One region of the Paenibacillus sp. FSL R7-0026 genome, then DNA from elsewhere that is predicted to be linked to it. Evidence: predicted binding sites of a transcription regulator. Region 1 holds the regulator's gene; each other region holds the start of a gene.
The links. Region 1 encodes LexA, which represses DNA repair genes until DNA is damaged. Its sites were predicted from a motif close to CGAACATATGTTCG; they were not measured.
Positions count from the first base shown of each region.

Region 2: recA (recombinase RecA) is a predicted target of LexA. The motif match lies at 2,597-2,610, and genes of this name have one in related genera.
Region 3: addB (helicase-exonuclease AddAB subunit AddB) is a predicted target of LexA. The motif match lies at 2,290-2,303, and genes of this name have one in related genera.

Region 1 is NZ_JBBORG010000001.1:3,720,875-3,731,342, forward strand. Features, by position in the region: gene MKY44_RS16385 (ABC transporter substrate-binding protein) at 1-1,062, opposite strand, end outside; gene MKY44_RS16390 (carbohydrate ABC transporter permease) at 1,163-2,035, opposite strand; gene MKY44_RS16395 (ABC transporter permease) at 2,048-2,977, opposite strand; gene MKY44_RS16400 (HAD family hydrolase) at 3,566-4,357, opposite strand; gene MKY44_RS16405 (hypothetical protein) at 4,386-4,895, opposite strand; gene MKY44_RS16410 (DUF896 domain-containing protein) at 5,021-5,230, opposite strand; gene MKY44_RS16415 (LysM peptidoglycan-binding domain-containing protein) at 5,326-5,703, opposite strand; gene lexA (transcriptional repressor LexA) at 6,000-6,626, shown strand; gene MKY44_RS16425 (aldehyde dehydrogenase) at 6,732-8,033, opposite strand; partial or broken gene MKY44_RS16435 (IS30 family transposase) at 8,577-9,402, opposite strand; partial or broken gene MKY44_RS16440 (peptidase G2 autoproteolytic cleavage domain-containing protein) at 9,532-9,699, opposite strand; gene MKY44_RS16445 (hypothetical protein) at 9,858-10,070, opposite strand.
Region 2 is NZ_JBBORG010000001.1:2,188,616-2,199,083, forward strand. Features, by position in the region: gene MKY44_RS10055 (YajQ family cyclic di-GMP-binding protein) at 1-167, shown strand, start outside; gene pgsA (CDP-diacylglycerol--glycerol-3-phosphate 3-phosphatidyltransferase) at 486-1,073, shown strand; gene MKY44_RS10065 (competence/damage-inducible protein A) at 1,181-2,437, shown strand; gene recA (recombinase RecA) at 2,680-3,744, shown strand; gene MKY44_RS10075 (regulatory protein RecX) at 4,027-4,764, shown strand; gene rny (ribonuclease Y) at 5,075-6,616, shown strand; gene MKY44_RS10085 (TIGR00282 family metallophosphoesterase) at 6,771-7,565, shown strand; gene MKY44_RS10090 (stage V sporulation protein S) at 7,683-7,943, shown strand; gene MKY44_RS10095 (dipeptidase) at 8,030-9,031, shown strand; gene pduL (phosphate propanoyltransferase) at 9,225-9,797, shown strand; gene miaB (tRNA (N6-isopentenyl adenosine(37)-C2)-methylthiotransferase MiaB) at 10,110-10,468, shown strand, end outside.
Region 3 is NZ_JBBORG010000001.1:4,480,587-4,491,054, forward strand. Features, by position in the region: gene addB (helicase-exonuclease AddAB subunit AddB) at 1-2,225, opposite strand, end outside; gene MKY44_RS19820 (class I SAM-dependent rRNA methyltransferase) at 2,425-3,801, opposite strand; gene MKY44_RS19825 (Na/Pi cotransporter family protein) at 4,389-5,390, shown strand; gene MKY44_RS19830 (NUDIX hydrolase) at 5,448-5,885, opposite strand; gene mtaB (tRNA (N(6)-L-threonylcarbamoyladenosine(37)-C(2))-methylthiotransferase MtaB) at 5,997-7,343, opposite strand; gene MKY44_RS19840 (16S rRNA (uracil(1498)-N(3))-methyltransferase) at 7,346-8,110, opposite strand; gene MKY44_RS19845 (site-2 protease family protein) at 8,248-8,928, opposite strand; gene prmA (50S ribosomal protein L11 methyltransferase) at 8,932-9,897, opposite strand; gene MKY44_RS19855 (hypothetical protein) at 10,088-10,468, opposite strand, start outside.

The DNA of each region.
Region 1 (10,468 bases):
GGAGCCAGACATTAATTGCCCTTTTGGTCCACCAGGTACTGTAATCTTTGCAACTGAGTATTTACCTTCTCCAAGCGTTTTGTTCATATCATTTCGGTGCAGCACCACCGTTTGGGAATTACCATTAATCATGAATGATTTGCCGGATACAAATTTCTGTACAGCCTGATCATCATCCTGTGTAAAACTTTCTTTATCGAGCAATCCTTCGGATACCAACTTGTTAAAGTACGTTAGCATCTCTTTGTATTCTGGTGTTGTAGCTGTGTATACAAATTCATCCTGATCTTCCTTATACGTCAATCCGTTACCAAAACCCCATCCAGCCTTGGTACCAAAGCCAGTAGCAGCGATGTTCAACGTACTATTGAATTGGAAACGATCCGAGAATGGAATGGAATCCGGATAAATCTCTTTCAGTTTCTTCGCTGCATCATACAATTCGTCCCATGTGGTCGGGATGGCGATGTTATTTTCTTCAAAAACATCCGTTCTTACGAGTAATGTGTAATCTGGCCATACTTCTTCATGCAGACCCGGGAGTACATAGTACTTTCCATCTTCCTGTCGAAGTCCTTCAAGTTCATCTTCCAGATCCCATTTTTCCACTTTATCCTTGAAGTTTGGCATCAAATCAATATAATCACTAATTGGCAGGATCGCACCGGATGATACAAATGCAGACTCTTCACCAGGGTACGTTTTAGGAATAACCAGTGGTGCATCACCGGAGCTAATCAACAGAGATCTCTTCTGAGGGTAATCACTCATGGGTACAATCGTTGGCTCAAGCGTAACACCCGTCAGTTCGGTAATTTTATCAAAAAGTAACCAGTCTTTTTTATACGGATAACTAGGTTGATCACTATATAGTATGGAGAGATTAAATGGCTCGGTCGCCTTGAATGTATCCCCTACATTGTACGTCTCCATCGCTGCCTTGGTTTGAACTTCTGTGACGTCACCTCCAGCTCCGGTACCGCTGCTACATGCTGCCAGAACAACGGTCATCATTGATGCCAACACCATTTTACCAACAAACTTACGTGGCTTTTGATTCATTTAGGTTATCCCCCTGAATTTGGTTTAGGTTGACCTTGCCATAGAACTTTTTAAACAACCTCTAAAAGTTAATCATGTGAATCAATTTGTCTGGTACGCATTACTGTTTAACAGACCCTAACATGATACCGGTTACAAAGTATCTTTGGACAAATGGATAGATGGTAAGTATCGGCAAGATGGTTAATACCATCGTTACTGACTTAATATTGGCAGCAATCTGTGTCAGGTTATCAGCTGAGGTTGCACCGGCAGATGCCCCACTTGTCGCTCCTGCAATCATATTGCGCAAATAAATGGTGACCGGGAACAGTTCTTTTTTGTCCAGATACAGAAAGGCTGGGAACCAGGAATTCCAATGACCTACTGCGTAGAACAGCACCATGGTTGCCATAACTGCTTTACTAAGCGGCAATATAATGCGTAACAAAATCCCGTATGTGTTCAAACCGTCAATGGAGGCAGCTTCCTCCAGTTCTTCAGGCATATTTTCAAAAAATGACTTCATGATCAGCATGTTATATATGCTAATTGCGCCAGGAACAACAAGTGCCCACATGGTGTTGTTGAACCCAAGGGAATTAATCAACACATAGTTTGGAATCAATCCACCACTGAAGAACATGGTGAATACGGCAAACATCGTCAGAAACTTGCGACCCATCAACCTCTTTTTGGATAGGGCATATGCGAAAATGGTCGTCATGAACATTGAGATTATCGTACCTACTACAGTGTAGATAATCGTATTTTTATAATTCGTCCAGAACATGCTGTCACGTGAGATGGTTTTGTATGTCTCCACATTGAATCCTCTTGGGAACAAACTAACCTTACCTGAATTAATATAGGACTCACTGCTGAAGGATTGTGCCACGACATTTAAGAATGGATAAAGTGTTATAAATACCACGAACAGCAGAAAGATAACATTGAATACTTTAAACACCTTGTAAGATCTGGATTCCTGCATGATGCTCCTCCTTTACCATAAGCTTCTTTGTGTCAGTCTGCGTGAGATGGCATTTACGGAGAACACCAGAATCAGACCGATCAGCGATTCGAACAAGCCAATTGCGGTAGCATAACTGAAGTTACTCGATTCCAGTCCCACCCGATACAGGTAAGTGGAGATCACATCAGATGTCTCATAGATAAGCGGATTGTACAAGAGTAAGATTTTTTCAAATCCAACTGCCAGGAAATTACCCATGTTCAAAATCAATAACGTCACAATCGTTGGCAAGATCCCTGGTAACGTTACATGAATCGTTTGCTTCCACCGATTGGCACCATCGATACGCGCAGCTTCATACAAAGAATCATCAATGGTTGTCAGTGCAGCCAGATACAGAATCGCTCCCCAACCCATACCCTGCCATACCTCAGAAGTGATATAGATTGTTCTGAACCACTCAGCCCGCTGCATAAAAGGAATATTGTCTCCGGTGAAGAAAGCCACCAGTCCATTAATGGAGCCATTCACTGCTGTCAGCTGCAGGATCATACCCGCAACGATAACGATAGACAGAAAATGAGGCAGATAAGACGCGGTCTGTACAAACTTTTTGAATCGTTTACTCTTCACTTCGTTAAGCATCAAGGCAAAAATGATTGGAACCGGGAATGTAAAGAGTAACGCAAGTCCGCCTAACATCAGCGTATTACCGAATACTCTCCAGAAGGTAGGGTCCTCAATGAACATTTTGAAGTACCTTAATCCAACCCACGTTTCTCCAAATATACTTCCCCCGGGAACAAAACGTCTGAACGCAATCACATTACCAATCATCGGCCCATATTTGAAAATAAGGAGATAAATGATGGGAAGGATTAATAGTGAATACAGCTGCCAGTCTTTGCGAAACAAGGTTGCTGCGGTTCGTAATCTGCTCTCTTTACGTAAAGATGTCATGGTTAACGTTGTTTTAGCGGTTTCCGACTCCATGTGTTTTCACTCCGATCCAGGACTTGATAAGTAAGAGTAATTCATGTACAATCCCCATCGTTTCTCCTCTTGTAGAAGACAACAACTCCTTTAACTTCACCCCCACTACCAAATAGATAATTGCTGAATGTAAGCGATATCAATTTGGTGTATTATGTAGAATCACACAAACCAAGGTGTTTCACATCATTCATTAGCACTTACTAAGTGGTGTGATCTCCAAATCGAAAGAAGATATTCTAAAAATTAAGCGCTTACAATCAATTCAAAATAATAAGCAATAACTCCCTGCTTCCATTTTAATGAAGTAAGTCAAAAAGGAATTGCTTTAGGACAATCTAAATACTAGTCATACTAGTATGTTAGTTATATTCTAATCCAGCTTCCCCCTAATTTCAATAACTTTTAGCAAAAAAAATGGAGATCTCATTTAACAAGGTAATTTAGTCAATAAGTTCAAATAAAAAAACATTGGTAACTTCAAGAACGACATCATCGTTCATTGAAGCTTCCAATGTTTCAGGGTGCTGAGGAAAGATGTTATAGCAGATCTGCTTAGAAATTAGCAATAAGCTGATTTAATTCCGATAAATGTGTTATTTCATGGTCTGGCGCATACGTTTCATTGTTGGTCTTATGCTCACGGTTAATCCATACGGATTGGATGCCAGATGATAAAGCACCACGAATATCAGTCGTTAACTTGTCTCCAACCATCATGCTCTCTTCGGGTTTAACACCCAGTTTATTCAAAGCATGTTCAAATATCGACGGATCTGGTTTTCCTTTTCCGAAGTTACCCGAGATAATAATCTCATCAAAGAAAGGAGTCAACTCAGGTACACCATCCAACTTTTCTTGTTGCAAAGCAGGGCAACCGTTTGTTAACAACAACAGTTTGTACTTTCCTTGTAACTGACGCAAGGTATCCATCGTTTCTTCGTACACATGAGGTCTGGATCTCCGTTCTACTCCAAACTGCGCAGCAAGTTGTTCAGCAAGATCTTCCCGATCTATACCCAACTTCAACAAGCCACGACGCCAGGATTCTTTACGATAAACTGGAGCAAGCTGTTCCAACTGACGGAACTCAGGTTGATCCCCACCAGTAAAGTTAGCCCAAAGGCCTTCAAACGGATTGATTCCAATCATTTTGGTAAAAGGAAAGGTTTCATATGATTCATACAGCCCACGTGCCTCATTACGAACAGCTTCTTCAAGTTCTTCTGGTTTGACCCCAGTCTCTTTCGCTGCGATTAGACAAGTCTCATGAAAAGCTTCTCGAACACTACGCTCATCCCATAATAAAGTATCATCTAGGTCGAACAAAATCGCTTTTAACGCCATTCCGATCATCTACCCCTTTATGCAATAATTACTTTTCGACGGTTTCCACGGTGATCTGGTGTGCTTTTGCAAATTTCAGCAAACGTTCTGCAATCGCATCTGTATCGTAACGGTTCAATAACTTGGTAAACACCCATCTTTTCCCGCGACTGTTATGTTCGATAACAACTGTACCTGGTTCAATTCTGAATTTGACAATATCGTCAACCCCGATTGAACGTTCACGATTTCCCTTCGTCGTTATAATCCGATTACTGCTAATTTTGATGTATGGACGGCGAAGCATGAAGATGACTGCCAAAAATACGTAAAGCAGCATGGTCACCCAGTCCCAAGTTGTCATTGGAGCTTGCACAAGGAATGTGCTCATAAACAGATACAAAAAGGCGAGACCGATCAAAAATATAGGGAACAAAAGGCTGCGTCCCTTAAAGACTTCTTCACCTGGTGTACCTGTGATTGGTTGACCACTTTTTTTGCGTTGCTGATTTAACTGCTTGGAATTTTTCTTAACCGTTCTCTCGAACGAACGCGACATGAGAATCCCCCTTATGTGTCTTTGTATCGGCTTACATAACTGTAAACCAACATTTCCCCCTATAAATTGCACACTCAAAATAACAGGAAGAAACCTAAATATCATAATGATATCCTTAGGTTTCGTTAGTGTTTGAGTTTGCCTTGGTGGCCTTTGTCATTTTCATCATCAACAATCTCAATGGTATCCAGTTGTTGTCTGAAATTACTGCGAATATTGCTCAAATAAATCTCTCTTAGCTCGGCACGTTCAGCAAGTTCTTCCTCCGACAATCCAGTGGACTTTTGCTTACGAGCCAATTCGTTAATGCGTGCTACCAGACTATCTATATCCAAGCTTGTCCCCTCCAAAAATACAAAGTCATATTAACTTTGCCATGATAAAGGCAGCTTGTCAAGCTGACACGCGCTAACACTCATTGATCTGCATTTTATTCTGCAAATTGCGGTAGAGCTAGTACTTGACCCACTTGGATGGAAGTTGTATGAAGTTGATTCACTTTCTTAATTGCTTCTATATAAATACGTGTATCCATATTCGTCGGTTTATGTTCCAAAGAAATACTCCATAATGTTTCCCCTTGTGAAACAGCTATCTTTCCTCCAGGCTGAACATCATTCTCATTGCCGGCAAATACAGTTAAAACGGTGCTGCATCCAATAAATATAATCATAGAGGTAATGGCTACCTTTAACATCCATGAAGAAATCTTGAAACGCGCTAAAACCTTCATGTAGTTCCCTATGTTAGACTTCACCAGTTCCGAATTCATCGGTTCATAAATGCTTTGATAAGTAGAATATCTCATTAAATACCCGCCTCCAAACGTTTGTTCCTATCTGTTGAAATCAATATAACACGAACACTTGTTTTGTTCAATAGATTTTTAGAACAATTGTTCGCTTCTTTTTTGAAGGAGAAATATCTTCATTGAAGTTCTTTTGCAAAGTATTTGCAGTATTATGCTCTGCCTTTTGGACAATTACTGTTCTATAAGTTAAAAAACACTGATTTAATGCTATTTTATTTAGAACTTATGTTTGTACGAACGGAGGTTCTATGTTATAATTTTCCCAAACGTTACTAAAATGGGGTTGATACGGTATGTCGAAGATATCCAGCAGGCAGCAGGCTATTCTGGAGTTTATACGAAATGAAGTCCGGTTGAAGGGGTATCCTCCTTCCGTACGGGAAATTGGTGAAGCTGTTGGACTGGCTTCCAGCTCAACAGTACATGGACATTTGGATCGTTTGGAGAAAAAAGGTTTGATCCGACGCGACCCTACCAAGCCAAGAGCCATTGAGCTTTTGAGCCAGGAAGAGTCTGAGCATTCTCATCAATTTGCTCATAGCGTTGCACGTATTCCTGTTGTTGGTAAGGTTACAGCCGGGGTTCCAATCACTGCAACCGAGAACATTGAAGACTACTTCCCTCTTCCTACACATTATGTAGGCGAACAGAAAGTGTTTATGCTTTCGGTAGTGGGAGATAGTATGGTGGAAGCTGGAATCGTTAACGGAGATTACGTTATTGTCCGTCAACAGCAAACTGCTGATAACGGTGATATCGTCGTTGCAATGACTGAAGACGATGAAGCTACAGTGAAAACGTTCTATAAAGAGAAAGATCATATTCGCCTTCAACCGGAGAATGCGACCTTCGAACCTTTACGTTTGAAACATGTTAGTATTCTGGGTAAAGTCATAGGCCTTTTCAGAGATATTCATTAATATTTAACTAAAGTAACAAAACTAGATGTAATGAAATACGAAAGAGGTTGCCCTGATGAACAGGACAACCTCTTTTTTTCATGTTTATGTTATTTTAGCGGCTAATTATTCACTGCGTTTCAGAACACTTTTGTGATGCGAGAACACATCAAAGCTCTGTTGTCCGTGATATGAGCCCATCCCACTCTCTCCTACACCACCAAACGGGAGATAGTGTGAAGTCATATGAGAAAGTGTGTCATTAATACATCCCCCACCGAAGGATACTTGATTCAGAACCTGATCCTGCAGCTGCTCATCCTGTGTGAAGAGATATAGTGCCAATGGTTTTGGCCGGCGAACGATCTCATCCAGCATCGGGTTCAGGTTACTGTAGGTAAATACAGGAAGAATCGGACCGAAGATTTCTTCTTGCATAACAGGTGATTCCCAGTTCACATCTCCAAGTACAGTCGGCTCAATAAGCAACTGCTCAAATACAGAACGCCCACCAATTAGCGTTTTGCCATCTGTGAGGAATTTCGACAACCGATCAAAGTTACGCGCGTTAACAATATGCGGGAAATCAGCGTTCTGTAACACATCATCCCCAAATTTATCTTTGATCTCTGCGCCAATCATATCGATCAGTTCATCATGAACTTGTTCATGCACAAGCAAATAATCCGGAGCAACGCATGTTTGCCCTGCATTCAGAAATTTACCGCGAACAATACGTTGGGCCACCAGCTTCAGATCTGCATCACTATGGACAATAGCAGGGCTCTTGCCGCCCAACTCAAGAGTTACAGGAGTCAAGTGCTCCGCAGCTGCCTTCATAACAATGCGACCAACACCCGTGCTACCTGTGAAAAAAATATAATCAAACTTCTCTTTTAACAATGCCGTGCTAGCTTCGACTTCTCCTTCCATGACCGCAATATACTCCTGAGGGAAGATCTCCTGAATCAGATCATACGTCAGACGAGATACGGCTGGTGTTAATTCAGAAGGCTTAATAACTGCACAGTTACCAGCTGCAATTGCTCCAATCAGTGGACCAAAGGCCAGTTGGAAAGGATAGTTCCAAGGTGCAATAATAAGAGCCACTCCGTATGGTTCAGGGTAAATGGTACTGACCCCATCCGGCATAACCGAATTGGTTGGGACTTGTTTAGGTGCAGCCCATTCCTGCAGATGTTCTAATGCAAAATCCAGTTCACCCAGAACAATGCGAATCTCGGAACCGTAAGCTTCCGCCTCAGATTTGTTCAAATCTGCCCGAAGTGCATCTTGAATCCGTTGCTGATACTTTTCAATTCCTTTTCTAAGCTGTTGAAGCGCATTAATTCGATACTCGATCTTTTTAGTTTGTCCTGTATAAAAAAATGTACGTTGTTCTGTCACTAGTTGTTTTGCCTGATCCATAATAACATCTCCAATTAATTATTTAAAATTAAATCGCTCAAAATTTAATTAAAGTATACCTCTTCTATATGAAACTTTCAACATACAGTTGAAACATCCATTTGTATGTATTTGGACGATGTTTGCAATTTTAAATGTGTGAATGCTAGTATTCCTTTCTATCTCGTGGCAATCAGAATTTCTAAGGAAGTTTGATTTAAATCTTTTGCTTCAGACAGTTTAACATTAATGAAAAGTGAGTTTTGCGATCATCTAAATCGACGAACGAATGTGTTTGTTATAAAGGTAAGCCTTGGTTACAGATAAACACAAAAATGTTACGTGGGGCAAATGAAGAAGAATCAGGGGACATGTTTTGACAATTTGCTTTCAGAGAGCAGATTTTAATCCAACAACTACTCCTGAGAGCGGTCTTAGAAGAAAGGGTGAAATAATATCAAATCAACTTGTACTACTTCTATATAAAAGAGTCATCTAGTATTTCACTGATCCGCTGCATTTCATGATCGTCCAAATCTGTTTAGAGTGGATATATTCTTATTTAGTACCCTTGGGGTGGAACTCTCGGAGTAATCCATTCCCATTTTCATTGGATCCGCGTTGCCAGGAGGAGTACGGATCAGCAAAATAAACGTCTAGGCCATGAGTAGTTTCCACACTGGCATAGTAAGCAAATTCCTTGCCACGGTCAGCGGTGGCGGTGAGGAATGTCCCTTGGGGGTATTGTGAGATGGCTACACCCAATGCGATTTCCATGGACAATGCCGTCCGATCGGCATGAGAATCGCCGTATACAGACGTGTCATCCGTTCAATGATCATGGCTACGCACCCTTTACTTTTCGCACGCCCTGAAACTACGGTATCCAGTTCCCAGTTTCCAAACGTTTCACGAGAACGGACTTCCTTCGGGCGATTCGAAATAGACTTTCCAACCGTAAATTTACCGCGAGTTTCAGTGGGTTTCTGACGCTTCCCTTTGTGCCTCAGAACGTGTAGTATACCTCGAACCAGCCTCCCCGTGTAAATCCAGCGATAGATGGTTTTGAAAGAGACTACAGGTAGACCATCGAAGCGAAAACGTCCAATAATCTGTTCTGGAGACCATGTGGCCTCAAGTTTTTCCTCCAGTGAAGCAGCCAGAGTATCGGACCATTTACCGTTAGGTATCGAAGCCTTACGACGTTCCTGATAAGCACTTTGAGCTGGCCCCGCCTGATAGGATCCAGATGAAGCTGCACGCTCTAATTCACGGCAAATGGTCGAAGGATATCTGCCCAGTTCCCTTGCCATTGCTCGTGAACTTTTGCCTTGCTGGTGTAGGATTTCTAGCTTGCTCGTTCAATTATGCTAAGATGTCTGTAGCTCATGGCTGGATTCTCCTTGTGTGAATGTGGTGTAGGAACCTTCATTCTACATGAATCCAGCCATGGGCTCTTTTTTATTTATTTCCAGTAGGTGTCGCACTTCATATTACAATCCGTCTACACAAAAAAGAACTAACGTTCTATACAGTACCCGTTCTCTCGACATGTGCCATCATCTCTTATCAGAAGTTTTCCCATCATTCCTACAGCTACCCATTCTGGACGCTCCAACCTAGAAACGTAAGTCTGTAAAGGATCATACTGAGGATTGATTAATGCTGTTTTCAACGTGTGTGATGGTACTGTTACCTCCCCGTTTCCATCTTTTCATGGACGCTCTCCTCATTTCATTTAGTGTATCTGAGGTGGCTTCGAGTGTCCAATTGGATTAGGAGGCTTTAAAGATATAAAAGGGGTTCTTAATAAATACATTATGCTAATTCTGCAGAATATGAAGTTTAAAGCTTCACATAATCAATGGTTTGATGCAGCTCTGCCTTCTCCATACTTCCAAAAACATTAAATTCTCTGAGGAACTCATCGAACTTATCCCTCAAATCGATGACCAAGGAGCACTTCGAAGCTCCCCCTCCAGCTTCGTTGTTAACTTTACCGCATACGTACTCTCCGTATAGGACGGATGCTTTCCATATAAAGGCTCGATCTTCCATAATGCCTCAACCGTATTTTGCATCTCGCTGACCTGAACATCCGGCGCAAACCATCAAGCCCCTAGAAAAGAAAAAAAGACGACCCACCAATTCGAGTCGCCTTCATTCCAACTCAATGCCAGTTTAAAAAATCATGAAACGACCCAAACAGCTCCGTCAAAATACACCCCGAAAATGAAGGGGAACTAGAGAAGCTGAAGAACAATTGGATCGGACAAACTTCATGAATAAGCATAAATCTTCATAATAAACAGAAAAGTTTCAGCGCTAAGTACACAAGTAGATCTTATATAAACTCGAAGTCATAGCTCACGTTTTAAAACTTGATGATATGAACAAACACTCTAAACAGCGACCTATTGTAAATCATCACCATAAGATATCATTATTTTAGCCCG
Region 2 (10,468 bases), 1.5 Mb from region 1:
AGAAAATCAATATTCTGATTCGGGATTCCAAGATGAAGGTGAAGAGTCAGATTCAGGGAGATCAACTTCGGGTAACTGGTAAGAGTAAAAATGATTTGCAAGCTGTCATGCAGCTGCTAAATGGTGCTAACCTACCTTTGGATTTGCAATATACAAATTTCAAGTAATATGGCCTTTTTTAGCAAAAGTGTTTTTTGACACGGTATTGGGCGTATATTATACTAAGTGTGCATTGCTGGCAGTCAAGCATCAAGTCCAGTCCTCATCGTTTGCTGACTTTGTGAAAAGCAGTACATCTTCTGGAAGTCACCGGAACGTTTAAAGCGTTTTGCTTTTGAGCGGTTGACTTTATTTTTTGCGTTTCTACATAGTGGGATCATGTTAATATGGATTGACATTGAAACTGTACATTTCATGTTCCGGATGATGATAACGGGATTATGATGATTGTTTGGAGTAATGGAGGATATGAGGGAGGGCGTCTTGTGAATTTACCCAACCGGATTACGCTTGCACGAATTTGCTTAATCCCTTTTTTGATGGTGTTCCTGCTCGTGGATTTTCCATTTTATCCAGAGCCGTTGCAGCTTGGAAGCTTGTCGCTTCCGTATAATCAACTGATTGCTGCTGTTATTTTTATCATCGCCGCAAGCACAGATGGAATTGACGGATACCTTGCGCGGAAAAATAACATGGTTACCAATCTGGGGAAACTGCTCGATCCACTCGCAGACAAGCTGCTGGTTACTGCAGTTTTGATCTCGCTTGTGGAGATGGGCAAGCTGGATTCCTGGATTGCAGTTGTGATTATTAGTCGTGAATTTGCAGTTACCGGCTTGCGTCAAATTGCATTGCTGGATGGTTCGGTTGTTGCCGCCAGTGCTTGGGGCAAGCTGAAGACTGTAGTGCAGATTGTGGCGATTGTGCTGTTGCTGTTGAACAATTTCCCGTTTTCATACACGGGTATTCATGTCGATATTATCGCGGTATGGGCAGCAGCGCTTATTACCATCTGGTCGGGTATCGATTACTTTATCAAAAACAAAAACCTGCTTCATTTAACAAAAGCATAATGGTTTGTTCTTAAATGGGTAATCATGAAGGAAGCATTGGGTCAGGGGCAATAGGAAATTATCCTATTGCCCTTTGATCACTCACCACGTGTACAGGAGGATGCTCAATGAAGGCAGAAATCATTGCAGTTGGCACAGAGCTACTGCTTGGACAAATCGTCAATACCAATGCCAGATACCTATCCCGTGAATTGGCTGCGATGGGGATCGATGTATATTTCCAAACGGTGGTTGGGGATAACCTGAACCGACTTAGTGAAGCTATTCGCATTGCGCAGAGCCGTGCAGACGTTATTTTATTTTCCGGTGGCATCGGACCTACCCAAGATGATCTGACCAAGGATGCGCTCGCAGCTGTTCTTAACCGGAAACTGCATACAGATCGAATGGCAATGGACAAAATTGAGAGCTTTTTCAGAGATCGTAATGTGGATATGACAGAGAATAACCGACGTCAGGCGATCGTTATTGATGGCGGAACACCTCTGGCCAATGAAACGGGCCTTGCGGCAGGAAATGCGATTTCTGACAATGACAAATATTATGTTGTGATGCCTGGACCACCTAAAGAGTTGATTCCAATGTTTGAACAGGAAGTCAAACCTTGGCTGTTCCAGCATGTACTCACAGAAGAGATGCCGATCTATTCCCGAATGCTCAAATTCGCAGGTATTGGTGAATCTGCTCTGGAAGATCGACTTCTGGATCTGATTGACGCGCAAACAGACCCTACGATTGCTCCTTACGCGAGCGAAGGCGAAGTTACGGTACGTGTCTCCACAAAGGCTGCGAGTGAGGGAGAGGCGAAGCTGAAGCTGGATGCGATGGAGGTTCAGATTCGGGAGCGTTTGACAGAACATCTCTACGCGAACGAGGATGTGCCTATAGAGTACACGATTGTAACCATGATGTCTGACATGGGGCTGACGCTCAGCGCTGCTGAGAGCTGTACAGGAGGGCTTGTCATGCAAAGTCTGACCTCTGTACCCGGAAGTGCGTCAATGCTCAAAGGTGGAATTGTTTGTTACTCCAATGAAATTAAAGAAAAGCTGCTGAATGTGCCTCATGATTATCTGGAAGGTGAAGATGCACCTGGGGCGGTGAGTCCTGAGGTTGCAAAAGTGCTTGCTGAGCAGATCCGCATGATTGGCGATGCTGATTTTGGCTTGGCTGTTACCGGTGTAGCTGGACCGGGATATTCGGAACGTAAGCCACCCGGACTTGTCTTCATCGCTCTTGCTGAACGTGGAAAAGAGACGGAAATTCATGAGCTGCGTATTAATGGTAATCGCGAGACGGTTCGCATTCGTTCAGCCAAAGCGATTCTCTATCGCTTATGGCAAAAACTTGTGGCGATGGATTGATTAGTTAATAGCTTCGATTGCATTTACAGTTCCAAGCAAGTATAATTAAGGAAGACGGAAGAACCGTAGAATTAGGCTTTACAGCCTTGTTTACGGTTCTTTTTTCTGTTTAATGGAAAGTTTCCTTGAGGAAGAGGCGCCTCGGCCTTTACAAAAAAACGAATGTATGTTCGAAAAAAAGCTTGGCAAACGTGTTAAAACAAGGTATCATTATCTTATAAACAGTAAAGGGTGTGAGCTTATTGTCAGACCGTCGTGCCGCGCTTGATATGGCGCTCCGTCAAATAGAGAAGCAATTTGGTAAAGGATCCATCATGAAACTGGGTGAGTCCACTCATATGAATGTGGAAATTATTCCCAGTGGTTCCTTGGCTTTGGATATTGCATTAGGAACAGGCGGCTTGCCTAAAGGCCGTATTGTTGAAATATATGGACCTGAATCCTCTGGTAAAACAACCGTAGCATTGCATGCTATCGCTGAAGTACAAAGAGCGGGTGGACAAGCTGCATTTATCGATGCCGAGCATGCTCTTGACCCACAATACGCAAGCAAACTTGGTGTTAATATTGATGAATTGCTTCTGTCTCAGCCAGATACGGGTGAGCAAGGGCTGGAAATTGCAGAAGCTCTTGTGCGCAGTGGTGCAGTAGATATCGTCGTTATTGACTCTGTAGCCGCATTGGTTCCAAAAGCAGAGATTGAAGGCGAAATGGGTGATTCACACGTTGGTTTGCAAGCGCGTTTGATGTCTCAGGCGCTGCGTAAACTGTCTGGTGCAATCAGCAAATCCAAAACAATCGCAATCTTCATTAACCAGCTTCGTGAGAAAGTCGGCGTTATGTTTGGTAACCCGGAAACAACACCTGGTGGTCGTGCTCTGAAGTTTTATTCCACAGTACGTCTGGATGTGCGTCGTATTGAGAGTATCAAATCAGGCAATGACATGATTGGTAACCGTACTCGTATTAAAGTTGTGAAAAACAAAGTGGCACCTCCGTTTAAACAAGCGGAAGTGGATATCATGTATGGTGAGGGTATTTCGAGAGAAGGCAGTATCATTGACATTGGTACAGAGCTGGACATCGTTAATAAAAGTGGTGCATGGTACTCCTACGAAGGCGAGCGTTTAGGACAAGGCCGTGAGAACGCAAAGCAGTTCATGAAAGAGCATAAAGATATTGCTGACATCATTGAACAAAAAATTCGTGTAGCCAGTAACTTGGTTACTGCTGTTCCTGCGCCAACTAGTGAAGAGCAACAAAAAGAAGCAGAAGAAGAACAAGAATTGTTTGAAATCAACGAGTAATCTCTCAAAACCTCCCTTGTAGGGAGGACCCTGAGGGTGTTCCCCATTGGACTCCGTAAACTTATCTGATTGAGCTTGGATCAATCTGGATAATGGATTGTAGTGGGAGTACTCGTGCTGTCTAACAGCCCCTGTCCCAATGGACAGGGGCTGTTAGCACGCTAACTGTGAAGTAAAGGCCGGGCAGAGTTCCCGGTCTTTTGTATTATTAGTGTTCTTTGTCTTATGTGAAGGTGTGTTTGGCGTAGTCAGAATGAAAATGTTATGAAAGGGGAGACCAGAATGGATCAACATGACGAGGATTTATATGAAGAAGCAGAACAGGATGGCCTATCCCAATTTCCGGACAACGAAGAACTTATTATTACACGTGTAGAACGAACGAAGAGCAGGCAAGCTCGTTATCGAATCACTTTTGGCATCCACTCCATTACGGTTCTTGAAGATGTGATGATTAAATACAGGATGACTCAAGGTAATACGTTTATGAAGAAGGATCTGGAGGAAATCATTGTAGCTGACGAGCGACAGCGGACGTATGCACAGTCTCTGCGTTTTTTGGAGCATAAGCCACGTACGCGCCATGAATTAAGTCAGAAACTTCGTCAGAAGGAGTTTGCTGCACCTTTGATTGAAGAGGCGCTGGATCGGCTTGAGCGGGAGAACCTGGTGGATGACGATCTATTTGCGAAGGAATGGACAAGACAGCGTATGGAGGGCAAGCGGAAGGGAAAACTGTGGATAAGGCAAGAGCTGCGTCAAAAGGGCATTGCCAATGATCTCATTGTTGAGGCACTAGAAGGGATCAGTACAGATGCAGAATTTGAGACTGCCTTGAGTGCAGGACGCAAAAAATGGAATCAGGTCAAAGGGGACGTCAAAGAGAAGAAAAATAAAACGCTTCCCTTCCTAATGAGACGTGGTTTTTCAATGGATATGGTGCGCCGGGTCGTGAATTGTTTAATTGAAGAAGATGAGGCTGGGGACCCTGAAGATGACGAAGCGTTGTTATGGGATTAGCAGACTAGAGTCTCTATACTGCATTCTCTTGACAATTTCTTTCGTCAAATACTAAAATGGACATGAGTCTGTAAGAAATGGACAACCCTTTTTCCTTCCAAAAAAGCGGTTTCGGTTTCTTAAGATTTATACCATTCTTAATTATGGGTTCGCTGGAAACAGTGAATAGTACGTGGAAACATGTACATGTGAAATGAAAATCGGCGGGGGATCGCCGTGAGTATTCGTTATTCCCAAACATATGTAAGGTTTGAAAACTGCAAATTGACCCAAGGAATGCCTTGGAGGAACCAACGAGGAGGTGAACAGTATGAATCCTGCAATCACGATCGCTCTCGTTGTGGCCGCGCTAATCATTGGGTTCGGAGTAGGGTATTTTATTCGCAAATCTCTTGCAGAGGCTAAAATCTCTAGTGCGGAACAAGCTGCCGTACAAATCGTGGAGAACGCGAAGAAAGAGGCAGAGGCACTGAAGAAAGAAACGGTGCTGGAAGCGAAGGATGAAATCCATCGCATTCGTGCTGAAGCTGAAAAAGACACTCGTGAACGTCGGAATGAAATTCAACGACAAGAAAGACGATTGTTGCAAAAAGAAGAGTCGCTGGATAAAAAATTGGAATCACTCGAACGTAAAGAAGAGCAAGTGGCTAACAAAGAGAAACGAATTGATGAGACTCAGCAGCAGATCGAAATGATTTACAAAAACCAGGTGACAGAGTTGGAACGTATATCCAACCTCACCATGGAAGACGCACGCAGTATCATACTGTCCAACGTAGAACAGGAAGTCCGTCATGAGACGGCTCAAATGATCAAGGACATTGAACAACAAGCGAAGGAAGAAGCGGACAAGAAGTCCCGCGAGATTATTACACTCGCCATCCAACGTTGTGCGGCTGACCACGTAGCGGAAACAACGGTATCTGTTGTTACCCTGCCAAATGAAGAAATGAAAGGCCGGATTATCGGTCGTGAAGGACGTAACATCCGTGCGCTTGAAACCCTTACAGGGATTGACCTCATTATCGATGATACGCCAGAAGCTGTTATTCTGTCGGGCTTTGACCCGATTCGCCGTGAAATCGCCCGTACTGCCCTGGAGAAACTGGTGGCTGATGGACGTATTCACCCGGCACGGATTGAAGAGATGGTTGAGAAATCCCGCAAAGAAGTGGATGAGCGTATCCGTGAATACGGTGAGCAAGCTACCTTTGAAGTGGGCGTGCATGGTCTGCATCCGGATCTGATCAAAATTTTGGGCCGGTTGAAGTTCCGTACAAGTTACGGTCAGAACGTCTTGAAACATTCCATGGAAGTCGCTTATCTGGCTGGACTGATGGCTGGCGAACTAGGAGAAGACGTAACTCTGGCAAGACGTGCAGGTCTATTGCATGACATCGGTAAAGCGCTGGATCACGAAGTGGAAGGATCACACGTCGAAATTGGCGTGGAACTGGCGAAGAAATACAAAGAACATCCGGTTGTAATCAACAGTATCGCGTCCCATCACGGAGATTGCGAAGCGACTTCGGTCATTGCCATGTTGGTTGGCGCAGCAGATGCGCTCTCCGCAGCAAGACCAGGCGCACGCCGCGAAACGCTGGAAACGTATATCAAACGACTGGAGAAGCTGGAAGAAATCTCAGAGTCCTTCGAAGGTGTCGAGAAATCGTACGCCATTCAGGCCGGACGCGAAGTTCGCGTTATGGTACAGCCTGAGAAGATCGATGATGCTGAAGCCTTCCGCTTAGCCCGTGACATCACGAAGATGATTGAGAATGAACTCGACTATCCGGGTCACATCAAAGTCACCGTCATCCGGGAAACCCGTGCGGTTGAATACGCAAAATAGAGCATTACGGAAAAGTGGCCGCAGTAGTGGGCCACTTTTCCTGTTGATAGCCTGTTAAAAGGCAACTACACATCATGGAGCATGAGATAGAGTCCTGCAAAGGTTCAACATTTGAAGTAAGAGGACTTTGCAGGAATTGAGGAGGCAGTAATCAATGAAAGTTTTGTTTATTGGTGACATTGTAGGTAACGTGGGACGTAAGGCATTAAAAGAAAATTTACCGTACCTGAAATCGAAGTATAAGCCACATGTAGTGATTGTGAATGGTGAAAATGCGGCAGCAGGTCGTGGCATTACCGGTGCAATCGCAAATGAGTTTTTCAACTGGGGTGTACATGGTATTACACTTGGTAATCATACTTGGGACAATAAGGATATTTTTGATTTTATAGATGATGAGCCCCGCATGATTCGTCCAGCGAACTTTCCACCTGGCACACCAGGACGAGGATACACGGTTGTCAAAGGCGAAGGGAAAGAGCTAGCGATTGTCAATCTTCAAGGAAGAACGTTCCTGCCTGCTCTGGATTGTCCATTCCGTGTAGCTGATGAAATTGTAGATGAGCTGCGCCAAGACCATAAATGTATTTTGGTCGATATGCATGCTGAAGCAACGTCAGAAAAGATTGCCATGGGATGGCATCTGGATGGACGTGCGTCTCTCGTTGTAGGTACACATACGCATGTACAGAGTAATGATGATCGGATTTTGCCTGGAGGAACAGCTTACTTGACGGATGCAGGCATGGTAGGGCCTCGTGACGGCATATTGGGCATGGAGCGTGAGGCCGTGCTGCGTAAGTTCTACACTCAGCTACCTGTACGTTTTGTTGTGGATGATGGCAAATGGCACTTCCATGGTGTTTTTGTTGAAATTGATGAAGCCACAGGTGCGGCAACACGCATCGAAAAAATTCGTCTGATGGAGGACGAGTGGCGCATGGAATAGGGGTATTGTCCCAATTTGCAGGGAAACCCGTCTAAAAAGAAGGAATTTTTTTGCCTCCCGCGAATAACATCTAGTAAGTGGAAACAAACTTTCAACATTCCCAGGGAGGTACTTACCATGGATGTATTAAAAGTTTCAGCAAAGTCCAATCCTAATTCTGTAGCCGGCGCTCTTGCAGGGGTTCTTCGTGAACGTGGAAATGCTGAACTGCAGGCAATTGGAGCGGGAGCACTGAACCAAGCCATTAAAGCGGTAGCGATAGCCCGGGGATTTGTAGCACCAAGCGGAGTTGACCTGATTTGTATTCCAGCTTTTACAGACATTGTGATCGACGGCGAGGACCGAACGGCCATTAAGCTGATTGTGGAGCCCAGATAATACATGCAGTATGCATTGAACCTGTTTACGATGTAGACAGGTTTTTTTGCGTTTTTTTTGCAATCACATATTGAGGAGGGTTTAAGATGTCCATGTCTGATTGGCGTGTAGCTGATTTTCACTGTGATGCACTTAGCAAAATTTTGATGCAGCCTGCCCTTTCATTTGAAAATGCTCCACAACTGGATGTGAACTTGAAACGTTTGAAAGAGGGGAATGTAGGGTTGCAGGCGTTCGCCATCTATTTACCCGAAGTACTTGGCAGAGGCAAGTTTGAACATGTGATGGGGCAGTTGGAGATCTATCGTAGACGTGTGGAGAGAAGTCAGGAGCGGCCTGGCGGCACACAGACGTTGTTATGGCGTGAACAGGTGGCTCAGGTGGGGCAAACAGGGGGGCCGTGGGGATTAATCACACTGGAGGGTGTGGATGGCCTGGAGGGCAACCTGTTCTATCTGGAGTTATGTTATCAGATGGGCGTTCGAATTATTGGACTAACGTGGAATTATGCCAATTGGGCGGCTGACGGAGTCATGGAGAAGCGTGGAGCAGGTCTGACCGAGAAGGGGAAAGAACTGGTGCGCCAGTGTAATGAAATCGGAATGCTGCTCGACGTGTCACATCTGACGGAGAAAGGGTTTTGGGAACTGGCTGACTTGAGCAAACGTCCGTTTATCGCCTCCCACTCCAACAGCTATAGCGTATGTCCCCATGTGCGTAATCTGAAAGATGATCAGATTCAGGCCATCATTGCCCGGGAAGGGCGGATCGGACTGACGTTTGTACCCTGGTTTGTAAAGCAGGAGGGTGAGGTACGTATAGAGGACCTGCTGCCTCATATCGAGCAGATCTGTTCTCTCGGCGGGCAGAATCATCTGATGATGGGGTCTGATTTTGATGGAATTTCAACGTATATTCAGAGACTTGAACACTCAGGACACTATCCGAGAGTGACTGAAATCCTACTCAAGCATTATGATGAACAACTGGTACGGGGCTGGTTGTGGGGGAATGCGATGAGTTATCTGGGGGAACACTTGCCAGAGAGCAATCCGAAGATGCAGATGAAGGGGAATTCCATGAAATAGTGAACTGGTGTGTGCGTTGAATGGTTTGAATTGAAACTTGTTTTCCAAATAAAGGAGGCGAATGATGGTGAAATAAGTGTATTTCATGAATTTTCACCAGTTCGTTTTCATTTCACTCCAAAAAGGGGTATAATACCATTGGATTGTTAAGAGCCTGAGTACAGGCCATAGATAAACAAGGAGTGAATTTACAATGAGTAAAACAGTACCTGTGGGCGTATCTGCCCGTCACATTCATGTATCCCAAGAGCACGTTGAAATTTTGTTTGGCAAAGGTTATGAACTGACTGAATTTAAACCTCTGTCCCAGCCTGGCCAATACGCTGCTAACGAAACAGTAGCGGTAATTGGTTCGAAAGGACAGTTTGATAAAGTGCGTATCCTTGGACCTGTTCGCCCTGAAACGCAACTGGAGATCTCCATGACAGATTCATTTGCGATTGGTGTTAAAGCACCTGTACGTGAATCTGGAAGCATTGAAGGTACACCAGGAATCACAATTAAAGGCCCTGCTGGCGAAGTAACGATTGATAAAGGTGTTATCGTTGCTGCTCGTCACATTCACTTCCATACTTCTGATGCTGCTAAATGGGGTATCGAGGACAAACAAATGTTGAAAGTTCGTCTGGGTGGAGATCGCGGTCTTGTACTGGAAAATGTACTGGCTCGTGTATCCGATTCTTTCGCACTGGACATGCATATTGATACAGATGAAGCTAACGCTGCTGGCGCTCGTAATGGCGACACGGCTGAAATCATCGACTAATTACATGTAATAGCTTCAGCCCCCAATTATGGCGGTCTGAATAACATATAAACCTGAGCACAGCCAACAGGGGCCGGTTAATTCCAGCCCTGATGGCAAGGCTCAGGTTTTTGTGTTTTCTGAGTGTTCTTCTGAGCATGGCATGTTTCGGATTAGACGAAGGGATATGCGCTTTGGATGTGGAACTACAGCCCAATTCATGCTATAATTTGCTGTAATGCTCTTTTAATGTTCCAAGCAAGATTTTCATGTGGAACAGGGATGAATGAACGATTTTTTATTAATAGAGGCTGTAAGGAGTGACCGAAGGAAATGGCTAAAGACTCAAAAAAGGATTACTCCCAATATTTTGATTTCTCCGATGCCAAAGTAATTTCGCAAGATGAATTCAGCAAAAAGATAAGAATCCGGGGCCGTGAGATTAACATCAAATCGGAACCCAATCATCGTCAGGAGAAACAGCGGGGCAAGGAAGACGTCCAGGTGCTTTACGAAAATGCCGTTCCCGATGAACTGAAAAACATAGGGAAAGGCAAACACTATATTGTATATACGTATGGATGTCAGATGAACGAGCATGACTCGGAGACCATCAAAGGCCTGCTTGAGTCTATGGGATATCAGGCTACAGAGAATCGCAAAGAAGCTGATATTATTCTGCTCAATACGTG
Region 3 (10,468 bases), 760 kb from region 1:
TCAGGGATGTCTTCTCCGCGACGCCATTTGCGCAATTGTCCAATGAGCGTTGACAGACTCTGACCCGGATGGGTGACATAGGACCAATGCGCTTCTTCCGAGTTCGCAACCGGTGGTTGAGCGAACAATGGCTGTTCTTGTAGACCAAACATCTTCCGTACATGGCGGACAATCTCGGAAGGAAGCAGTGCTTTCCCCTCATCATCAGCAACCGGGTAACTCAGCCACAACTGGCTGCTTGCCGCTGTAAGTGCCGTATAGATCAGAAAACGTTCATCCAGCATCTGTCTTGTTGCACCTGGTCCAAGCGCCATGCCTCTTTCCGTCAGTAACGCTCTCTCCAGTTCCGTTAATACGCCATCATCCTGAGGTACGGCGGGTAATTCACCATCAACAGCGCCAAGGATAAATACGTATTTGATGTCCTGAAGGCGTGTACGGTCCATAGAACCCATCAAAACCTGATCAAGTGCTGGTGGTACCAGACCCAGCTTCAGTTCCGTCAATCCGGTCTCAATCATCCCGGCAAACAGCGTGATATCCAGCCGTTCATTCCCCATCATATCGACCATCTGATCCAATAAATCCAGCACAGCTCCCCACATCTGCCGATGTTCTCTCGACCGTTCGGGGTCACCTTGTGCCTTAGCTTCAGCAGACATGTTCTCCAGCTTCCATGCGATCTCAGCATCTTCCAGCAGTCTGTATAGTGCCTCGCACTGGGCTTTGGCTGTCTTTGCCTTTTTCATTCGTTTCTCAAAAACACCCAAGGAATCTGTAATGACCGTTCGGCAGCTCTCCATTAAAGAAAGCATCTGGTCCCGTCCTCGACTACGGCCATCCTGACCGTTATCTTCCAGTGATAAGCTAGGTACATACTTCCACGGTTTGCCGTCAGTCCAGCGATACCCTTGAATACCACAAGCCAGTACATAATTCTCAAGCTGGTCCATATCTTCACGAGTGATGGAACCATCACGCGGAAGCAGCAAATCCGTTTTGACACAGCGAAATACATCCTCGTAGCGCCAGTGGCGCCGAACAATATCCAGTGCGGAACGGATAAACTCAGATAATGGATGATGAAGTTCATTTCTTCTGCGGTCCAGAAAGACGGGTACGTCATAATCCCTGAATAACGGTTCAGCTATATCAGCGTAGGTATCCAACTGACGAACAAGTACCGCCATATCCCGATAACGTGCACCTTCGTTTTGTGCCAGGCGCCGCATCTCACGCAGTGCCCCCTCCATCTCAGCTCGTCGGTTCTCCGCTGCAACCAGTCGGATTCCGGAATCAAGGCCATCACTTTTCCAACGAATTCGGCGGTCGAAACCAACCTCCAGATGAGCAAGCCCCGGACGATCCTTGTATCTCGGTGGAATCTCCGAATCTAGCACAGTTATATCGCTCGGTATACCCAGTTCATCAGCCATCCCTTTCAGGCGCGCGTAGGCACTTGCCGTGGGATAAAACAATTCAAGTTCTCCAGGCAGTGCGCCGTGATCATAAGGACGATCCAATGTCAGTGCAATCGTCACGGAAGAGGACTGCAACATCAGCCGACCGATCACACTCATCTCCTGTGGTGTGAATCCCTGAAAACCATCAATCCAGATCTGGGCATCCTGCAGCAATGCACTTTCCGACAAACGATCTGTCAGCTCGGTCAACGTGTCTTCATCATCAATATATAAATTGGTCAATTCCTGTTCATAGTCACGATATATCAGATTCAAGTCATGCAACTTGTCCTCCAGAATCGGCGAAGTGGATGATCTATTCCCTCCAGACAGCCCGTCTTCCAGCAATGATGGATCAACTTCATAACGTTTAAATTCACTATATAAGTCATTTAATTCCCCTATAAAACCCATCTGGCTGCCGGATGCACCAAACAGCTTCAATTCTTCCTTACGGCGCTGGATTACTTTGTAGAGCAGCATCTTTTTGCCTTCGGCTCCGATCGGAATACGAGCAGAACCGCCTGCTTCCTGCATTACACGATAGGCTAGACGGCGAAAGCCGAGCACTTCTGCACGCATGGTACCTTTAATTGCTCCAGAAGACACCAATGCCTGCTCTGTTCGAAAAGAACTCTGTTCGGGAACGAGTAAAATCAAAGGTGTGCCTTGCGGCTCCTTTTGAAGCAGGGATGTAATTTCCCGGGTAATCAGCGAGCTTTTTCCGCTGCCTGCCCGGCCAATAACAAAACGAACGGACATATCTAATCCTCCAAACCACACGTACAAGATTTTAATTCCCAGTATAACATATCTGACTTGGTTCGGAACATACGTTTGCCACTATCCGGTAAAACCGGAGATCATCTCCGTTAACACAGCAAAACAGCAAAAAGCCCGCAGCTATCACACTGTGGACTTTTGACTTGATCTATACTTGATTGGAACGAAAATCATACGATTAATTCTTTTTACTGCGCACTTCGAAAATAGCAAATTTCAGGTAATGTCCTTCATCCACGCCCAAAATTTGTGGGTGATCCTTACCGGCTGCTTTCCAGTCGATCAAACGAAGCACTTTGCCTGCATCTTCCGCTGCATCGGCAATCGTATCCAGGAAGAGGTCTGGACGCATGTGATACGAACAGCTGGCTGTTACCAAATATCCACCCTCATTGACCAGTTTCATTCCTTGCAGATTGATATCTTTATAACCGCGACATGCACCTTTAACTGCTGATTTCGTTTTGGCAAATGCAGGAGGATCAAGGATGACCACATCAAATGTTTTACCGCCAGCTGCAAGCGCTTTGGATGTATCTACTTTCTGTTCGCCTGCACGTGCACGTGCGGTACGTTCATCCAGCCCTTTCACTTGTTCACGCAAGTACTGGAATGCATCAGCAACTACGAACTCGACCCGGTCAGTGAAACCGTTCAGCTCCACATTTGTTCGTGCACTCTCAATGGCATGCTCCGAAATATCAAGACAAGTCACTTTTTTGGCTCCATACTTGCAAGCATTCAACGTAAAGCTGCCCGTGTGTGAGAAACACTCCAGTACAGTGGCACCATCCCAATATGGGAATGTAACTACCTTACCGCTTTTATTCACAGGCAAGAGCTGCTCTGTGCCATCCTGCTCAGTCGTTTGAAGTGTGATTCCACTCTTGTAGCCCCAACCCTTCATAAGCGGTTCGATGGCTGCACGATTCTCACGTTGGTCGAAGAAGTAACCTGTCTTCTGCCCTTCCACGATATCCACTTTAATGAGTAGTCCATTCTCTGTAACGGTGACATGCCGTGGGCACTCTCCGTACAGTGGACCTTTGGTCTGCTCCAAACCTTCCAGTTCACGAATTGAGACATCACTGCGCTCATATATGCCTTCCGGCTGCATAACTTCAATGAGTGCCTGTACAATGGCTTCACGGCAACGATCCATGCCAAGTGTAAGCAACTGTACAACGAGGATGCTGCCGAATCGGTCAACGATCAAGCCTGGTAGAAAATCTGCTTCGCCGTAAACGAGACGGTATGCTTCTCCATCCTGGATAAAACGTTCCCGGTGACGCAAGCAATCGCGGAAACGCGCTGCAAAGAACGCGATGTCCATCTGTTCGGACTCCAGCGGTTGATACGCTACAACTCTTACAGTGATCTGAGATGCGGGATTGTAATATCCTGTCGCCAGATAGCGACCTTGATGATTCAATACATTGACCAGATCTCCCGGCCCAGGGTTTCCGTCAACAGAGGCAATTTCATTGTTAAATATCCATGGATGTGCATGTTCAAGCCGCTTTTTGCGACTGCGTTCGAGTGTAACTGATGGCAAGGTAGATCCACTTCTTTCATAGTTAGTTGAAAAGATAGGTTTAGTGCAAAGGAGACGCTACGGCGACGAATTGTTCCTCTGATCGCTGTTATCCCCAGATTTTTTTGATTCCCTTTCTTAAAGGGAAAATCCGGGGATAAAGGCGAGCGCTTCGCTTCTTCGGTAACAATTTCGTCTTCTTCGCTACGTTTGCACGAATCACCGTATCTTTCGAATTGGGGTGCGGCAATTGAGTGCATTTCGGCACTAAGTTGTTATTTTAAGCGCTGTATGAGTGACACTACGGCGACGAATTGTTCCTCTGATCGCTGTTGTCTCCAGATTTTTTTGATTCCCTTTCTTAAAGGGAAAATCCGGTGACAGCATATGCTCCCGATGTAGCTTTCTTTCAGAAAGCTTTTAGGCGCACGCTTCGCTTCTTAGATTCGATTTCGTCCCCTCCACTACGTTTGCACGAATACCGTATCTTTCGAATTGGGGTGGGGTAATTTAGGTCACTTCCCTCTGAATTCCTTTAGGCTTGTCATGGTTGTCTTTTCTTACTCATAGGATGAGTTAAGGAACCGGACGGAAGGAATGATGTTTCTATGTTTAGAGATGTGATATTGCCCTTACTCTGTGGGCTTATTATCTTTTTTGGTGGCATGAAGCTGATGGAAACGGCCTTGCAGCGCATGGCTGGGCCCATGTTGGCAGGTTGGCTCAATCGGGCTACCTCAGCTCCATGGAAAGGCATGGCCTTCAGTGCGGGCGCAACGGCCCTGTTACAGAGCAGTACTGCTGTCACCGTACTCACCATTGGACTGGCTAATGCCAGATTAATTACCAATGGACGCACCCTCGGCATCATCCTCGGCACCAACATCGGGACATGTCTGACGACGGAGCTAGTGGGACTACAGATCGGACGTGCTTCCCTGCCGCTACTCGTCCTGTCGCTAACGGGCTGGGCCATGTTTGTTGTTCTTGGTGAACGCAATCTGGCCGCTCCTGAACGCACGCGCCAGACTCTGTTTAACATCCAGTACAGCTTCCTCGCAGCTGCGGGATTTGCACTTGTTATGACAGGCATTCAGGTGATGCAATCCATTGCCTTGCCCTTGCGGAGCATGGGCGTATTTCAATGGTTTCTCGACCGCTCGGCCGACAGCTTGTGGTGGGGCTTCCTGGCAGGTGCCTGTCTGACAGCGCTCATTCACAGCAGCGCAGCTGTCATTAGCATGGCGATTACGCTCGCAGCCACAGGGGTATTACCTGTGGAGATCGGCATCGCCATTGTGATTGGGTCCAATGTGGGGACCTGCATCACCGCTGTGATTGCTGCCGCGGGCGGAGCATCCGCAGGCAAATTTGTCGCAGCCTCCCATGTTGTATTAAACATTGCGGGAGCGCTGCTGTTTATGCCGCTGATCGGCCAGCTGCATGCAGCTTCGGCCTGGCTGTCAGCGGACAACGGGGCACAGATTGCGCATGCCCAGACCCTTTTTAACATCACCAGTTCACTGCTTGCTTTGCCATTCTGTTACTTGCCAATCTGGCACAAAAAACCACCGGTCAACGCCCCCGCGGCGAAGTCACCCGTGGCTTGATGATCTGCCTATCCAGACCCACAGAGCGCGCGGCTAACTGACTCGAACAATAGTGCGTTATACGTTAATGCCTAACTTGTTCAGGGCTACACGCAAGATATCATCGTTATTATCATATCCGCTCTGCTGCTGTAAGGACCATGCTTCTTCCGGAGCATACCAATCCACACCCTTGATTTCTTCAATCTGAGGCTGTAGATCACCACTCTCGGCTTCAACGAGATAATAATGAACTTCCTTGTCCACTGGACCAAAATCTGCATGTTGGTACGTGTAAGCAATGATATCAACCGGCTCTACAATGCGGCCCACCATACCTGTCTCCTCCAAAATCTCGCGCAGTGCCGTCTGTTCAATTGTTTCTCCATCTTCCATTTTGCCCTTGGCGAGAGTTGTTTTACCATAACGATCTACGATAAGCTGAATTTGAAGACGTCCGTCTTCCCCTGTTCTATAAACAACTCCGCCTGCTGAAATTTCTTTTTTGTTCATCATGCTCTCCCCCATCAACTTCGGTATCTATATCTTATTTTTTGCAAAAGAAGGACCTCATCTCCCCGGGTAAGCTCCCCAAGGAAATGAAATCCTTGTTTCTGACGCCTCGATCTACATCGCGGCGGACTTAAGATTCTCTTCCAACACACGTACCAGCGTAGCCTGACTCTCGTTGACGCCAGCTTCAACAACTTTAACTCGGCACACTTTACCGACCATATCCATCGTTCCATCAAAGACCAGTTGAATGTAGTTGTCGCTATAACCATGCAGCTTGCCACTTCCCTCGCGGCCTTTGGCTTCACCTTCGGGAATAACATCCAGTACCTGTCCAACAAACTGCTCAGCGTACTCCAGCTGCATCTGCTCAGACAAGTCAATCAGTTCATGCACACGTGCATTTTTGACCTCTTCGTCCACCTGATCTTCCATTCGTGCTGCTGGCGTGCCCGTACGCTTGGAATAAGGGAATACGTGCATTTCGGAAAAACCGATCTTCCGCATCAACTCATAGCCATTACGGTACATCTCATCCGTCTCACCTGGAAATCCAACAATGATGTCTGTTGTAATCGCTACATCAGGCATTGCTTCCCGAATGCGAAGCATTTTGTTGTAAAACTCTTCTGTCGTATATTTACGGCGCATGCGTTTTAACACCGTATCATCACCCGCTTGCAGCGGAATATGGAAGTGACGAACAAGTTTATCCGAACGTTTGATCACGTCGAGCATACGGTCATCGATCTGACTGGCTTCAATCGAGCTGATTCGAATACGCTCCAAACCCTCTACCTTATCCAAATCCCACAGCAGGTCGGTCAGATCATAGTTCTCCATGTCATCTCCATACCCACCTGTATGAATACCGGTCAGAACAATCTCCTTGTATCCGGCGTGTACGAGTTGATGCGCCTGTTGAATAATGCTGTTCGCCTCACGACTGCGTGAGAGACCACGAGACCACGGAATGATGCAGAACGTGCAAAAGTTATTGCATCCATCCTGAATTTTCAGGAATGCGCGGGTACGGTCAGCAAAATCCGGTACGTCCATTTCTTCAAACACACGGGTTTTCATAATATTACGCACCGCGTTAACGGGTTGACGCGACTCCTGAATTTCATTAACATATGGCAAAATCTTGTCACGGTCCTGTGTACCGATAACCAGATCCACCCCTGGGATGTCCAGAATCTCTGCCGGAGAAGTCTGCGCGTAGCAGCCTGTAACGGCCACAATCGCCTCCGGGTTGCGCCGAATGGCACGACGAATAATTTGACGGCTCTTTTTGTCGCCGGTATTGGTTACTGTACAAGTATTAATCAAGTATACATCCGCTGTCTGTTCATCAAAGTCCACTTGATCGTAACCTTCGTTTTTGAACAATTGCCAAATCGCCTCTGTATCATAGAAATTAACTTTGCAGCCTAAGGTGTAAAACGCCACGGATGGCATAATTACATTCCTCCCATTTCTCCGGATTCATATAGCACGCAAGTTAGTGCTGCCATTCCAGCTGTCTCAGCACGCAAAATGCGTTTGCCCAGTCCAACAGATACAGCACCTGCCTGATCAGCCTCTGCCGTCTCCTTCTCAGAAAATCCACCTTCCGGTCCAACCACGATCAAAACTTCTGCACTTGCATCAGGTGCAAGCTGCTCTATAAACGGTTTCAGTGCATCTCTCAGCTGTTTACCGTTTTCTTTCTCATAACAATAACATACCAGGCTATAGCCCTCAAAAGAAGATAACAGCCCTTTCCAGGAAAGCGGCTGCTCGACGGATGGAATGCGATTCCGGTGACTCTGTTCGGCAGCTTCCTTGGCAATTTTCCGCCACCGCTCCAACCGTTTGCTTTCTTTCTTAGCATCATACTGCACAATCGTACGTTCTGATAGGAAGGGTACAAATGATACCGCCCCAATCTCAGTACATCTCTGGATCACTGTTTCCATCTTGTCACCCTTGGGCAAACTCTGTGCCACGGTTACACGAATCCGTGCTTCATGGTCCATCTCGAGAGGTTCCACAATATTGGCAGTAACTTGGCCAACTTCAATGGTCTCAATTTCCACGAGTGCTTCTCTGGAGTTTCCGTCACTGACAATCAGTTTATCTCCAGGTTTACCACGCATGACCTTGCCAATATGGCGTGCATCATCACCTGTGATAATCACAGCGTGTTCATTAAACTGTTCTGCAGATACAAAATATCGCTGCATTAGTCAATCCACCCATTCTGTCCTGTTATGATTGAAATTCACCCCGACTGTTCGCAGGCGTGAATCCAATCGCCACAGATGATCATACAACTTTTACGTGTTTCTGACCAGTATTCCGGTCCATAAACAATGCGCTTTTAGCGATATAATTCGATAATCACCTTTGCCAGATCCACATACATCGTTTGCGCAAACTCATACAAAGGTTGAATCGTCACATTTTGCAACGGAGGTATAACAAGAATCAATAGGAAGATAAAAATAGACCATTGCTCCACCCCTTGCAGCTTGCGGCTGATTGAAGGTGGCACTACATCTTCCAGAATCCGATAACCATCCAGTGGTGGCAACGGAATCAAGTTAAACAGGAACAGGAAAAAGTTGGTTAAGTTAAAGATAGCGAAGAACGTTGTGATTGCTGTCAGCAGCCGCTCATTATCAATGCCGCCGAGAGCTCCCGAACCAACCAGTGAAGCATAGATGATTGTACCGATGATCGCGAGCAAAAGATTACTCAGAGGCCCTGCTGCAGATACGATGATGCCCATCAATCTAGGTTTGTCGAAGTTAGCCCGATTAACCGGAACTGGACGTGCCCAACCAAAGCCGGCAATAATGAGCAGCAGCACACCAAACAAGTCAAAGTGTACAACCGGATTCAGCGTGACCCGACCCAACAGCTTCGCTGTCGGATCACCAAATTTGTTGGCAAAATACGCATGCGAGAATTCATGCACCGTAAATGCGATCAGAATGGTCAGCAGGAAAAACGGAAGCTGATCAATCGGATAACGAAAGAACGAATTCCAAAAGTCCATACGTTACCCCTTTCTGGCTACAAACGCCAGCCAATCCTCATCACGGTGGATCGCACTCACTTCAAATCCGGAGGCTACCAGTGCATCATGCACAACCTGCTCTTTGTTCTTCCAAATGCCGGATACAATATAGGTGCCACCAGACTCAAGCGCATGATAGACATCGTCTACGAACAACAAAATGATCTCAGCCAGAATGTTAGCCACGACAACCTTAACCGGCAGTTGTACACCAAGTGCAGGGTCCTGACTCCCAAGGACGGACAACAGATCACTCTCTTTAACCGTAATTTGTTGCTCCAGCCCATTCAGTTCCACATTCTCCCTGGCACTAATTACGGCAACTGGATCAAGATCGAGCGCCAGTACATGTTTTGCCCCAAGCTTAATCGCTCCAATAGCCAAAATACCAGAACCTGTACCTACGTCAATAACTTCCTCGCCGCCCTGAATAACCGTTTCCAGTGTGCGCAAGCAGAGGGAGGTCGTTGGGTGGGTTCCTGTACCAAAAGCCATGCCTGGATCAAGCTCAATAATTTTCTCATCCGGACTTTCTGGCGTATACTCTTCCCACGTTGGCTTGATCGTCAGACGTTCCGATACACGTACCGGCTTGAAATATTGTTTCCAGGCTGTTGCCCAGTCATCTTCATCCACTGTACGCGTCTCATAACGAACCTCACCTGTATCAATTCCGAATTCGGAGAGTTCCTCAATTCTCGGATTAACTTCAGACTGTAGTGCAACCATGTCCGTACCTTCGGAGAAGTACCCTTTGATGACTGCAAAGCCTTCCGGAATATCATTCAAAGGAACGTCGTATAACTCACCATATGTCGTGTCCCGTTTTTTATTTAAAGTACCGGACTCTTCAATCGAAACCCCTCCAGCACCCGCTTCATGTAAAAAATTCGAAATCATCTCCACAGATTCTTCTGTGGTATGTATTGTTAGTTCATGCCATAACATACTTGGTTTTTCCTCCTCATTTTTCAAACATCCCAACTATTGTACTACACAAGCTAGCCAGAGCACAAAGCCGCACCAGTAAAAGAAAAACAAAACAGGATATCCGCAGCCTGACTGCTCGAATATCCTGTCATCTATTCAACCATATCTGTTTCATTTACTTCAGCATTTTACATAATTTGAATCTCACTTAGCAAAAACGCCCACCATTCTGCGTGATCATCTCTGCGGCTTGCGGGAGCGAATCGTTGGATACGGACACGGTCAGCAAAATTTCTTGTTTTAGCCTGTTTGCCGAGTCCTCTTTAGGTGTATCATACACCTGACCATTGGACAACATTTCCGTTTCATCACTAATCAGGGCAAGTACATTCAGTTCGCCACTAAATCCTCCGACAACAGCCGTAGGAGAATTATCGGAGCCCGTAACATCGTTTGAGTCCAATGCAGACGCTTCATTGCCAAGGCTCTCAATACTCAATTGGTTCGGGTGTAACAATTCCAGGGCTCTGCGTGCAGACTCGGCCTCAGTCCAGCTTGTAAAAACAGCTTCGAGGGTCACTGCCGAGCG